DNA from 3 places in the Acidaminococcus sp. HCP3S3_G9_1 genome. Region 1 is predicted to be linked to each of the others. Evidence: riboswitches for the same ligand, from Rfam matches in the RefSeq annotation. Region 1 holds a riboswitch; each other region holds the start of a gene.
The links. Region 1 has a riboswitch for S-adenosylmethionine ahead of ACTQY1_RS08685 (MetQ/NlpA family ABC transporter substrate-binding protein). Riboswitches for the same ligand answer to the same signal wherever they lie in the genome.
Positions count from the first base shown of each region.

Region 2: another riboswitch for S-adenosylmethionine. It lies ahead of metK (methionine adenosyltransferase); the one in region 1 lies ahead of ACTQY1_RS08685 (MetQ/NlpA family ABC transporter substrate-binding protein).
Region 3: another riboswitch for S-adenosylmethionine. It lies ahead of ACTQY1_RS09900 (methionine ABC transporter ATP-binding protein); the one in region 1 lies ahead of ACTQY1_RS08685 (MetQ/NlpA family ABC transporter substrate-binding protein).

Region 1 covers NZ_JBQKCH010000013.1:34,362-37,634, reverse strand. Annotated here, with positions in the region: gene ACTQY1_RS08690 (M20/M25/M40 family metallo-hydrolase) at 1-935, opposite strand, end outside; gene ACTQY1_RS08685 (MetQ/NlpA family ABC transporter substrate-binding protein) at 957-1,778, opposite strand; SAM riboswitch class I at 1,868-1,967, opposite strand; gene pflB (formate C-acetyltransferase) at 2,299-3,273, opposite strand, start outside.
Region 2 covers NZ_JBQKCH010000001.1:18,258-21,530, reverse strand. Annotated here, with positions in the region: gene ACTQY1_RS00105 (lactate utilization protein) at 1-294, shown strand, start outside; gene citC ([citrate (pro-3S)-lyase] ligase) at 387-1,436, shown strand; SAM riboswitch class I at 1,495-1,603, shown strand; gene metK (methionine adenosyltransferase) at 1,657-2,835, shown strand; gene priA (primosomal protein N') at 2,837-3,273, shown strand, end outside.
Region 3 covers NZ_JBQKCH010000017.1:29,678-32,950, forward strand. Annotated here, with positions in the region: gene ACTQY1_RS09895 (LysR family transcriptional regulator) at 49-912, opposite strand; SAM riboswitch class I at 1,110-1,220, shown strand; gene ACTQY1_RS09900 (methionine ABC transporter ATP-binding protein) at 1,293-2,330, shown strand; gene ACTQY1_RS09905 (methionine ABC transporter permease) at 2,320-2,982, shown strand; gene ACTQY1_RS09910 (DUF192 domain-containing protein) at 3,224-3,273, opposite strand, start outside.

The DNA.
Region 1 (3,273 bases):
CTGGGCAGCACATTGGGCTGCTTGCTGGCTTCGGCCATGGTGAAGGCGATGGTGGTGTGGAGCAGGGCATCCAGAGCCGGATCTTCCTGGGCCAACTGGCACAGTTCCTGCCAGTGGCCTTCCGGGTCTTCATAGATGGCCTGGCGGCCGGCATCCTGGAGTTTGGCGCTTTTCTGGAGATGGGCCAGGGTCAGGGGAGTGAACCGGTAAGGGAAAGGATGGGATTCGATGGCCACAATGGCTTTGGCCAGGGTCCCCAGGGCTGTCCCTTTCCCGGGACGGCTGGAATGGCCTCCGGGAGAGGTGGCGTAGATCTCGAAGTTCACCGGGGATTTTTCCGCCACTCCGATCTTGGCTTCCAGCTTGTCCCCCACCGGGAACAGGCCGCCCCCTTCGTCCACTACGGTGCCCAGCCGGACCCCCTTCTCTTCCAGGTGCCGGGTGAGCTTTTCCGCCCCGTCCACATCGTTTTCCAGGTACACTTCCTCACTGTAGCCCAGGGACAGGTACAGGTCGTAAGACGGCCGCCAGCCTTCTGCCAGCAGGGCTTCCACCGCTTCCATTTCCGCCAGCAGCTGGTGCTTGCAGTCGGTGGTACCCCGGCCGCAGATACAGCCGTCGATGATTTCGCCTCCAAAGGGATCGAATTTCCACTGGCCCCGGTCCCCTACTTCCACCACGTCCTGATGGGCCATGAGCAGAAGGGGCTTCTTTGCGCTGCCAGTGCCCTTCAGGTGGAACTGGAGGCCTGCCTGGCCCACTTCATCCAGCTCCATCAGGCGATAGATGTGGGGATAGAATTCCCGGAAGGCCTCATGGAGTTTTTCAAACTGGCTCCAGTCCACCTTGTCCACATTGGCGTTGGACACGGTGGCGCACTGGATGAACCGCTGGAGATGGGCGGCGTATTTCTGTTCTTCTTCCGTAAGCTTCATTGCCGTTCCCTTCTTTCCCAATTACCAGGCCGGTTCCAGGTTGCCTTTGCAGTTTTCCAGGATGTAGTCCTTCACCGGCTGGCTCTGGAAGATCTGGACGAATTTCTTGTAGGTGGGGTTGTCCTTGTCTTCTTCCCGGGCGGCAATGATGTTCACATAGGGGCTGGTATTGTCTTCCTTGGCAATGGCCAGGTCCGTGGACAGACCGGCGGAGTTGGCATACCCGGCGTTGATGATGGAAGCGGCAGTGTCATCCAGGCTCCGGGGCAGCTGGGCAGCTTCCAGTTCCACGATCTGCAGGTGTTTCGGGTTTTCGGTGATGTCATTGACGGTCAGTTCCGTGGGCTTCACATCCGGGTTCACTTTCAGGAGGCCCAGTTTGCTCAGCATCAGGATGGCCCGTCCTCCGTTGGAAGGATCGTTGGGGATGGCGATCTTGTCCCCGTCCTTGATGTCCGCCACGTTTTTGATCTTGGTGGAATACAGCCGCAGGGGAGCCAGGTAGGTCTTGCCGATGCTCACCAGTTTGGTGCCGTTCTTTTTGTTGAAGGCCAGCAGGAAGGGTTCATGCTGGAAGGAGTTCAGGTCGATGTCCTTCTGGGCCAGAGCCTGGTCCGGAGTCACATAGTCGGAGAAGGTCTTGATTTCCACCTTCAGCCCCTGTTTTTCCGCTTCCTTCTTTACCACTTCCATGACCTGTTCGGAATACCCGGGGGTGATCCCTACAGTGATGGTCTTCTTTTCCGCCGGGGCGGCCGCCTTTTTGTCGCTGCCGCAGCCGCTGACCAGGCTGGCCAGGGCCAGGACGGATACGGCTGCTGCAATCCATTTCTTCAGTTTCATGAACATCTCTCCTTTTTCGCCTTCCCGAAAGCCACACAAAGAAAAACACCACCTGCTGGGCAGATGGTGTTTTCGATGACTGAGCTCGCTTTTCATCTGCCAGGGAATCCCTGTTGGAATTGGCACCTTCCCTTCCGGGGGTTGCCGCAGCTTCATAGGGCCAAATCCCTCTGCTGCTCTCGATGAAGGTATGTGATTTTGATGGTTCTGATTCTACACTACTTCACTAGGAAAGTCAAGGACTTTTTGTAACCTGATCAGGAACAGTTGCAGGTAACCGGCTCAAGTCTGGAGTCTGAAGTCTGGAGTCTGGAGCCGAATGTTAAATTTGCAGGCAAATTTTTTGAATGTGTAGAACCTTTGGACGAGTTGATCTCTCAGATTGATTGCGATTCTGGTTTTGCAGAATCAAAAGGATCCGTCCAGCCAGACGGATCCTGTCCAGAGGCTTCCGACTTCAGACTTCGGACTTCCGACTAAGGGGCTGTTGCTCATGCAACAGCCCCTTCTTACTAAAACATTACATCTTCTGATGAGCGCGGCGGGCGATTACGTCCATCTGCTGTTCTCTGGTCAGGTCGATGAATTTCACCGCGTAGCCGGATACCCGGATGGTGAAGTTGGCGTATTCCGGTTTTTCCGGATGTTCCATGCAGTCGATCAGCTTGTCCACGCCGAACACGTTCACGTTCAGGTGGTGGGCTCCCTGGTCGAAGTAGCCGTCCATCACCCGTACCAGGGTGGCTTTCTGTTCTTCTTCATTGTGGCCCAGGGTTTCCGGAGCGATGGTCTGGGTGTTGGAGATCCCGTCCAGAGCATATTCGTACGGCAGCTTGGCCACAGAGTTCAGGGAAGCCAGGAGGCCGTTCTGTTCTGCGCCGTAGGCCGGGTTGGCACCGGGAGCGAACGGGGTGTAGGCTTTCCGTCCGTCAGGCAGGGCACCGGTGGCGCCGCCGTACACCACGTTGGAAGTGATGGTCAGGATGGAAGTGGTGGCTTCGGAATTCCGGTAGGTGTGGTGTTTCCGCAGCTTGGTCATGAAGGTCTTCAGCAGCCATACAGCGATTTCATCCGCCCGGGGATCATCGTTGCCGTATTTGGGGAAGTCCCCTTCGATCTTGTAGTCCACCACCAGGCCGGATTCATCCCGGACCGTGGAAACTTTGGCGTATTTGATGGCGCACAGGGAATCCACCACATGGGAGAAGCCTGCGATGCCGGTGGCAAAAGTCCGGCGCACATCGGTGTCGATGAGGGCCATTTCTGCCGCTTCATAGTAGTATTTGTCATGCATGTACTGGATCAGGTTCAGGATGTTCACGTACAGCCCGGCCAGCCAGTCCATCATCAGGTCGAATTTGTGCATCACTTCGCCGTAGTCCAGCACGTCGGAGGTGATGGGTGCATATTCCGGACCTACCTGCATGTGTTTGCCATCTTTGGTCAGGAATTTTTCATCCTTGCCCCCGTTGATGGCGTACAGCAGACATTTGCC
Region 2 (3,273 bases), on a different contig from region 1:
GACGGCAATGGCAACCGGGTCTCCGCCATTTCCTACGGGCCCCACCATGTATTGTTCCTGGTGAGCCTGAACAAGGTGTGTTCCAGCCTGGAAACAGCCCTGGACCGGGCGGAAAACACGGCGGCTGCGGTCTGTGCCCAGAAATTCGACATCCAGACACCTTGTAAGACCACCGGGTTCTGTTCCCACTGCAAGGCGCCGGAAACCCGCTGCTGCCAGATCCTGATCACCCGGTATGCCCGGCATCCGGAACGGGTCCATGTGATCCTGATCAACGATCAGCTGGGTTTCTGACCGGGAAGAAAAGGGAAAGGGAGTTGGCGGACCAACCCTTCCTTTCCCTTTTTTGTGGTATAATGGATTCACTTTGAAACCAGAAGGAGACCGTGATGTCTGATTATTTTATTTCTCAAGTATATCCTTCCGATAAACGGACCAATGCCCAGGTGGATGCCCTGCTGGAGCAGGAGGGAATCCGCCGGGATGCCAACCTGGACTATACCTGTGTGATGTTCGACAATGATTACCGGGCCATTGCCACCGGAAGCTGTTTCGGCAACACCCTCCGGTGCATGGCGGTGGACCATCACCACCAGGGGGAAGGGCTGATGAACGAGATTGTGTCCCATTTGGTCCAGTACCAGTATGAACGGGGAAATCTCCACCTTTTCCTGTATACCAAATGCAGTTCCGCCAAATTTTTCGGGGACCTGGGTTTTTATGAAATCGCCCGGATCGAAGACCAGATCGTCTTTATGGAAAACCGGAAGGAAGGTTTCTCCAGCTATCTGAACCAGCTGGCCCGGAGCCGGGTGGAAGCTCCCAAAGTGGCGGCCATTGTCATGAACGCCAACCCCTTTACCCTGGGGCATCAGTACCTGGTGGAAAAAGCGGCGGCAGAAAACGACCTGGTCCACCTGTTCATGGTCAGCGAGGACGCCAGCCTGTTCCCCTATGCCGTCCGGAAGAAGCTGATCCAGGAAGGGACACGGCACCTGGCCAATCTCCGGTACCATGACAGCGGTCCCTACATCATCAGCCAGGCCACCTTCCCCAGCTATTTCCAGAAGGATGCGGAAGCGGTGATCGCCAGCCATGCCAACCTGGATCTGGCCATTTTCGTGAAGATCGCCCGGAAACTGGGGATTACCGCCCGGTATGTGGGGGAAGAGCCCACCAGTGTGGTCACCGGCCTGTACAACCAGGTGATGGAAAAGCGGCTGCCGGAAGCGGGGATCCAGTGCGTGGTGGTGCCCCGTCGGGAAGAACAGGGCCAGGTGGTCAGTGCCTCCACAGTACGGAAGGCCATCCAGGAAGGAAACTGGGCGCTGGTACGGGAGCAGGTGCCTCCCACCACCTGGGACTTCCTCCAGAGCCAGGAAGCCCGGCCCATCCTGGACCGGATCCGGAAAGAGCAGGACGTGGTCCATTACTGAGGACCCGTCTTGTATTTTCCTACTGTATCTGTTATAATTACAAAGCAAAATCGAATACAGCTCATCAAGAGTGGCGGAGGGAATGGCCCTGTGAAGCCACAGCAACCATGGCCCTGGGCCAACGGTGCTAATTCCTGCAATGCGGTTTGTCGATTGTAAGATGAGAGTCCCATAGGTACTCTCATTTTGGGAGTATTTTTTTTTGTGTAAGGAGGAAATAATGAAGAAAGTATTTACGTCTGAATCTGTCACGGAAGGCCATCCTGACAAAATCGCCGATCAGATCTCTGATGCGGTGCTGGATGCCATCCTGGAACAGGACCCGGATGCCCGGGTTGCCTGCGAAACCCTGGTGGCCACCGGCCAGATCCATATTGTGGGGGAAATTTCCACCAGCTGCTATGTGGACATTGCCAAGATTGCCCGGCAGACGGTGATCGACATTGGCTACGACCGGGCCAAATATGGTTTTGACGGAGCCACCTGCGGGGTGCTGATCTCCATCGATGAACAGTCCCCGGACATTGCCCAGGGGGTGGATGAATCCGATGAATCCAAACAGGGCGCCCAGGGAGAAGAAGAAAAAATCGGCGCCGGGGATCAGGGGATGATGTTCGGCTATGCCACCGATGAAACGCCTGAATACATGCCCCTGCCCATTTCCCTGGCCCACAAGCTGTCCCGCCGGCTGGCCCAGGTCCGGAAGGACGGCACCCTGCCTTATCTCCGTCCTGATGGGAAGACCCAGGTCTCCGTGGAATATGATGACGACAAACCGGTACGGGTGGACACCATTGTGGTTTCTGCCCAGCACAGCCCGGAAATCACCATGGAACAGCTGCGGAAGGACATCCTGGAACAGGTGATCCGGCCGGTGGTGCCGGCGGATCTGCTGGATGAAAAGACCATTTACCACATCAACCCCACCGGCCGGTTCGTCATCGGCGGGCCCCAGGGGGATTCCGGCCTCACCGGGCGGAAAATCATCGTGGATACCTACGGGGGCATGGCTCGTCACGGAGGCGGTGCCTTCTCCGGGAAGGATCCCACAAAAGTGGACCGGAGTGCTGCCTATGCGGCCCGGTATGTGGCCAAGAACGTGGTGGCTGCCGGCCTGGCCAGGAAATGCGAAATCCAGCTGGCCTATGCCATCGGGGTGGCCCGTCCGGTGTCCATCAGCGTGAACACCTTTGGCACCGCTGCCATTCCGGAAGAAAAGATCGTGGAACTGATTGAAAAGAACTTCTCCCTGACCCCGGCGGGTATTATCCGGAGCCTGGATCTGCGCCGGCCCATTTACCGCCAGACTGCTGCCTATGGCCATTTCGGCCGGACGGATGTGGATTTGCCCTGGGAACGGCTGGATAAAGTGGATGTGCTGAAAAAAGCACTGGAATAAGATGGAATACGCAAAGGTTGCCATCAATCTGCCTGCCAAAAACATTTTTCGGCAGTTCACCTACCATGTGCCCCAGGCCCTGGATTTCCTGGGCCAGGGCTGGCGGGTGGTGGTGCCTTTCGGCCAGCAGCTGCTGGAAGGTTTCATTGTGGAAGAGGACCGGAGCCCGGATCTGTCCCGGGAACTGAAGGACATTGCCGATGTGGTGGGGACGGAACCCTGGTTCGACAGTGAAATGCTGGCCACCGCCTACTGGCTGTCCCAGTACTACCTGTGCACCCTGGCGGAGGCCCTGCGGCTGTTCATCCCGGGCCGGAAAAGCCTGGCGGCAGTGGGGAAATACGTCCCAGTGCCTGAAGTGGCCGGGCTTACTCCTGAGGAACAGGAACTGTACGATTTCCTGACCCTGAAGGGTCCCCAGTCCCGGCGGGCCATCCG
Region 3 (3,273 bases), on a different contig from region 1:
CCGTCCAGCAAAGAAACAGCAGTAGATATAAATAAATCATTGATAGGACTATTTCCCCTGGGGGCACACCGCCAGCAGTTCCTGAAACAGGGGTTCTTCCGCCCGGTTTTGGGGGCACACAAAGGACACCTGCCAGGGGGAGGTCTCCCGGAGGGGAATCTGCCGGAGAGGAGCCTCCACCGGATGGATGGCCGCGTCGATGCCGATGCCCCGGCCTTCCTGGCAGAACTGGTAAATCAGGCTGCTTTCCATGGTCTTCACTGCAAAATGTGGGGTAAAGCCAAAATCCCCGCACCGTTCCACCACATTGTGGTAAATGGAAAAATGCTCGTTCAGACACAAAAGAGGCTCCCCCTTCAGGTCTTCCAGGGACAGGCTGTCCCGGTCATAAAGGGGATGCCCCGGGTACACCACCGCTTCCACCGGCGCCTGGAACAGTTCCCGGCGGAAGAAACCTTCCGGAGCCCGGGACCCTACACAGAATCCGCAGGACAGGGTCCCTTCCTGGAGCAGCTCAAGGATGTTTTCGTTGAAATCCTCCGCCCATTCCAGCCGGAATTCCGGGTGCCGGGCCGCTGCGCTCTGGAGTTTCTCGATGGAAATCACATGGAGCACCCCGCAGGCAAATCCCACCCGGAGCCCCTGCTGCTGGCGCTTCAGTTCCTGGATCCCCAGCTGGAGCCGGAGCAGCTGGGCGGAGAAGGAACGGCTGTGTTCATAGAAATAATCCCCCTCCCGGGTAGGCACCACCCCTTTGGGAGTACGGACAAACAGCCGGGCCTGGAGCTCCCCTTCCAGCACCCCGATGATCCGGCTCACCCCCTGGGGCGTCAAAAACAGCACCTTCGCCGCCTGGTGGATGCTCCGTTTCTCATAAACCTGCAGAAAACGCCGGATAGCCCGGGTATCCATGGCAATCCCCTCCTTTGGGAGGATTGTAACACGGGTGGAAGAGGGTGTCAACGGATGTAGGATAGGAGTGGTTAAGTGGTTAAGTGGTTGATCATTCGATGATTGCCGTCCCCGCACTCTGCACTCTTTACTCTGCACTTATGCCCCAATTCCCATTGACAAACTGTACTTTATACGGTATCATTTAATACGCACAGAATTCATCCAGAGTAACGGAGGGACTGGCCCTATGAAGTTACGGCAACCATCAGCGGCTTTGGCCGGCTGAACGGTGCTAAGTCCATCAGGCGTGGCCTGAAAGATGAAGATGAGTGAGCCAATCTGATTCCTCTTCATTGCTGATGAAGAGGAATTTTTATTTTTTACGGAGGTGAACCCCCTTGATAGAACTCCAGCACATTGACAAAGTCTATCATACGGCTTCAGGGGACCTGCATGCCCTGAAGGATATCAATCTGACCATCAACGAAGGCGAGATCTTCGGCATCATCGGCCTGTCCGGGGCTGGCAAAAGCACCCTGGTCCGGTGCATTAACATGCTGGAAAAGCCCACCAGCGGCAAAGTCATGGTGGACGGCCAGGAAATGACCGCCCTGGGCGAGGAACAGCTGCGGAAGGCCCGGCAGAACATCGGCATGATTTTCCAGCATTTCAACCTGCTGTCCAGCCGCACCGTATTCGGCAACATTGCCTTCCCTCTGGAAATCCAGGGCATGGACAAAGCTGCCATCCAGAAAAAAGTGGAACCCCTGCTGGACCTGGTGGGCCTGAAGGACCGGGCGGACCACTACCCCAGCCAGCTGTCCGGGGGCCAGAAACAGCGGGTGGGCATTGCCCGTGCCCTGGCCAGCGACCCCAAGGTGCTGCTCTGCGATGAAGCCACTTCCGCTCTGGATCCCCAGACCACCGAAAGCATCCTGAACCTGCTTGGGGACATCAACAAACGGCTCCACATCACCATCGTCATGATCACCCACCAGATGAACGTGGTAAAGGAAATCTGCGACCGGGTGGCCGTGATCGAAAACGGGGAAATCATCGAACAGGGGTCCATGGTGGACATTTTCACCAACCCCCAGAAAGCCACCACCAAAGAATTCGTGGCCAGCATCCAGCACAACGACCTGCCTGATTTCGTCAAGAAGCTGGACATCCACAAGGACTACAAAGCCGGGGATAAGGCCCTGGTGAGCCTGAGCTTCATCGGGGACAGCGCCGGCGAACCCATTGTATCCGTGCTGATCAAGGAATACGACACCAATGTGAACATCCTGACGGCCAACATTGAAACCCTGCAGGATACCCCCTTCGGGACCCTGCTCATTGAAGTGGAAGGGGACGAGGCCCATCTGAAGAAAGCCCTGGATTACCTTCACGAAAGAAAAGTCAAAGACGAGGTGATCGGTTATGTCTCCTAATATGATCCATCTGCTGATTAAGGCCCTGGGAGAGACCCTCTACATGGTGGCCCTCTCTGCGGCCATTGCATCCCTGTTCGGCATCCCCCTGGGGGTGATCCTGACCATTACCGGAAAAGGCCACATCAAGGAAAATGCGGCTCTCCACAAAACCCTGGGCTCCATTGTCAACGCCCTCCGGTCCGTGCCTTTCATTATCCTGATGGTGGCCATCATTCCCCTCACCCGGATCATCGTGGGGTCTTCCATCGGCACCACCGCCGCCATCGTGCCTCTGACCATTTCCTGCACCCCGTTCATTTCCCGGATCATCGAATCCTCCCTGCTGGAAGTGGATCCCGGGGTCATTGAAGCGGCCCAGAGCATGGGGGCCTCCCCTCTCCAGATCATCTGGAAGGTGCTGCTGCCGGAAGCCATGCATTCCATTGTGCTGGGCATCACCCTGGCGGTGATCAGCCTGATCGGTTCCAGCGCCATGGCCGGTGCCCTGGGGGGCGGCGGCCTGGGTGACCTGGCCATCCGTTACGGGTACCAGCGGTTCCAGGCGGATACCATGGTGGCCACGGTCATCGTCCTGATTGCCCTGGTCCAGTTGGTCCAGACCATAGGGAACAAGATTTCGGCGAAGCTGAACAAGACGAAGATCAAATAAAAGAGGGGGTGTGAAAAAATTCACACCCCCTTAGCTGTAGAGCCGCATAGCGGCTCAAGTCCGGAGTCAGAAGTCTGGAGCCGAAGGTTAAATTTGCAGGCAAATTTTTTGAATGTGTAGAACCGTTGAACGAAATGATTTCTCAGATTAATTGCGATTCTGGTTCTACAGAATCAAAAGGATCCGTCCAGCCAGACGGATCCTGTCCTGAGGCTTCCGACTTCAGACTCCCGACTTCCGACTAAGGGGCTGTTGCGCATGCAACAGTCCCTTTTATCATCCCCACTTTCA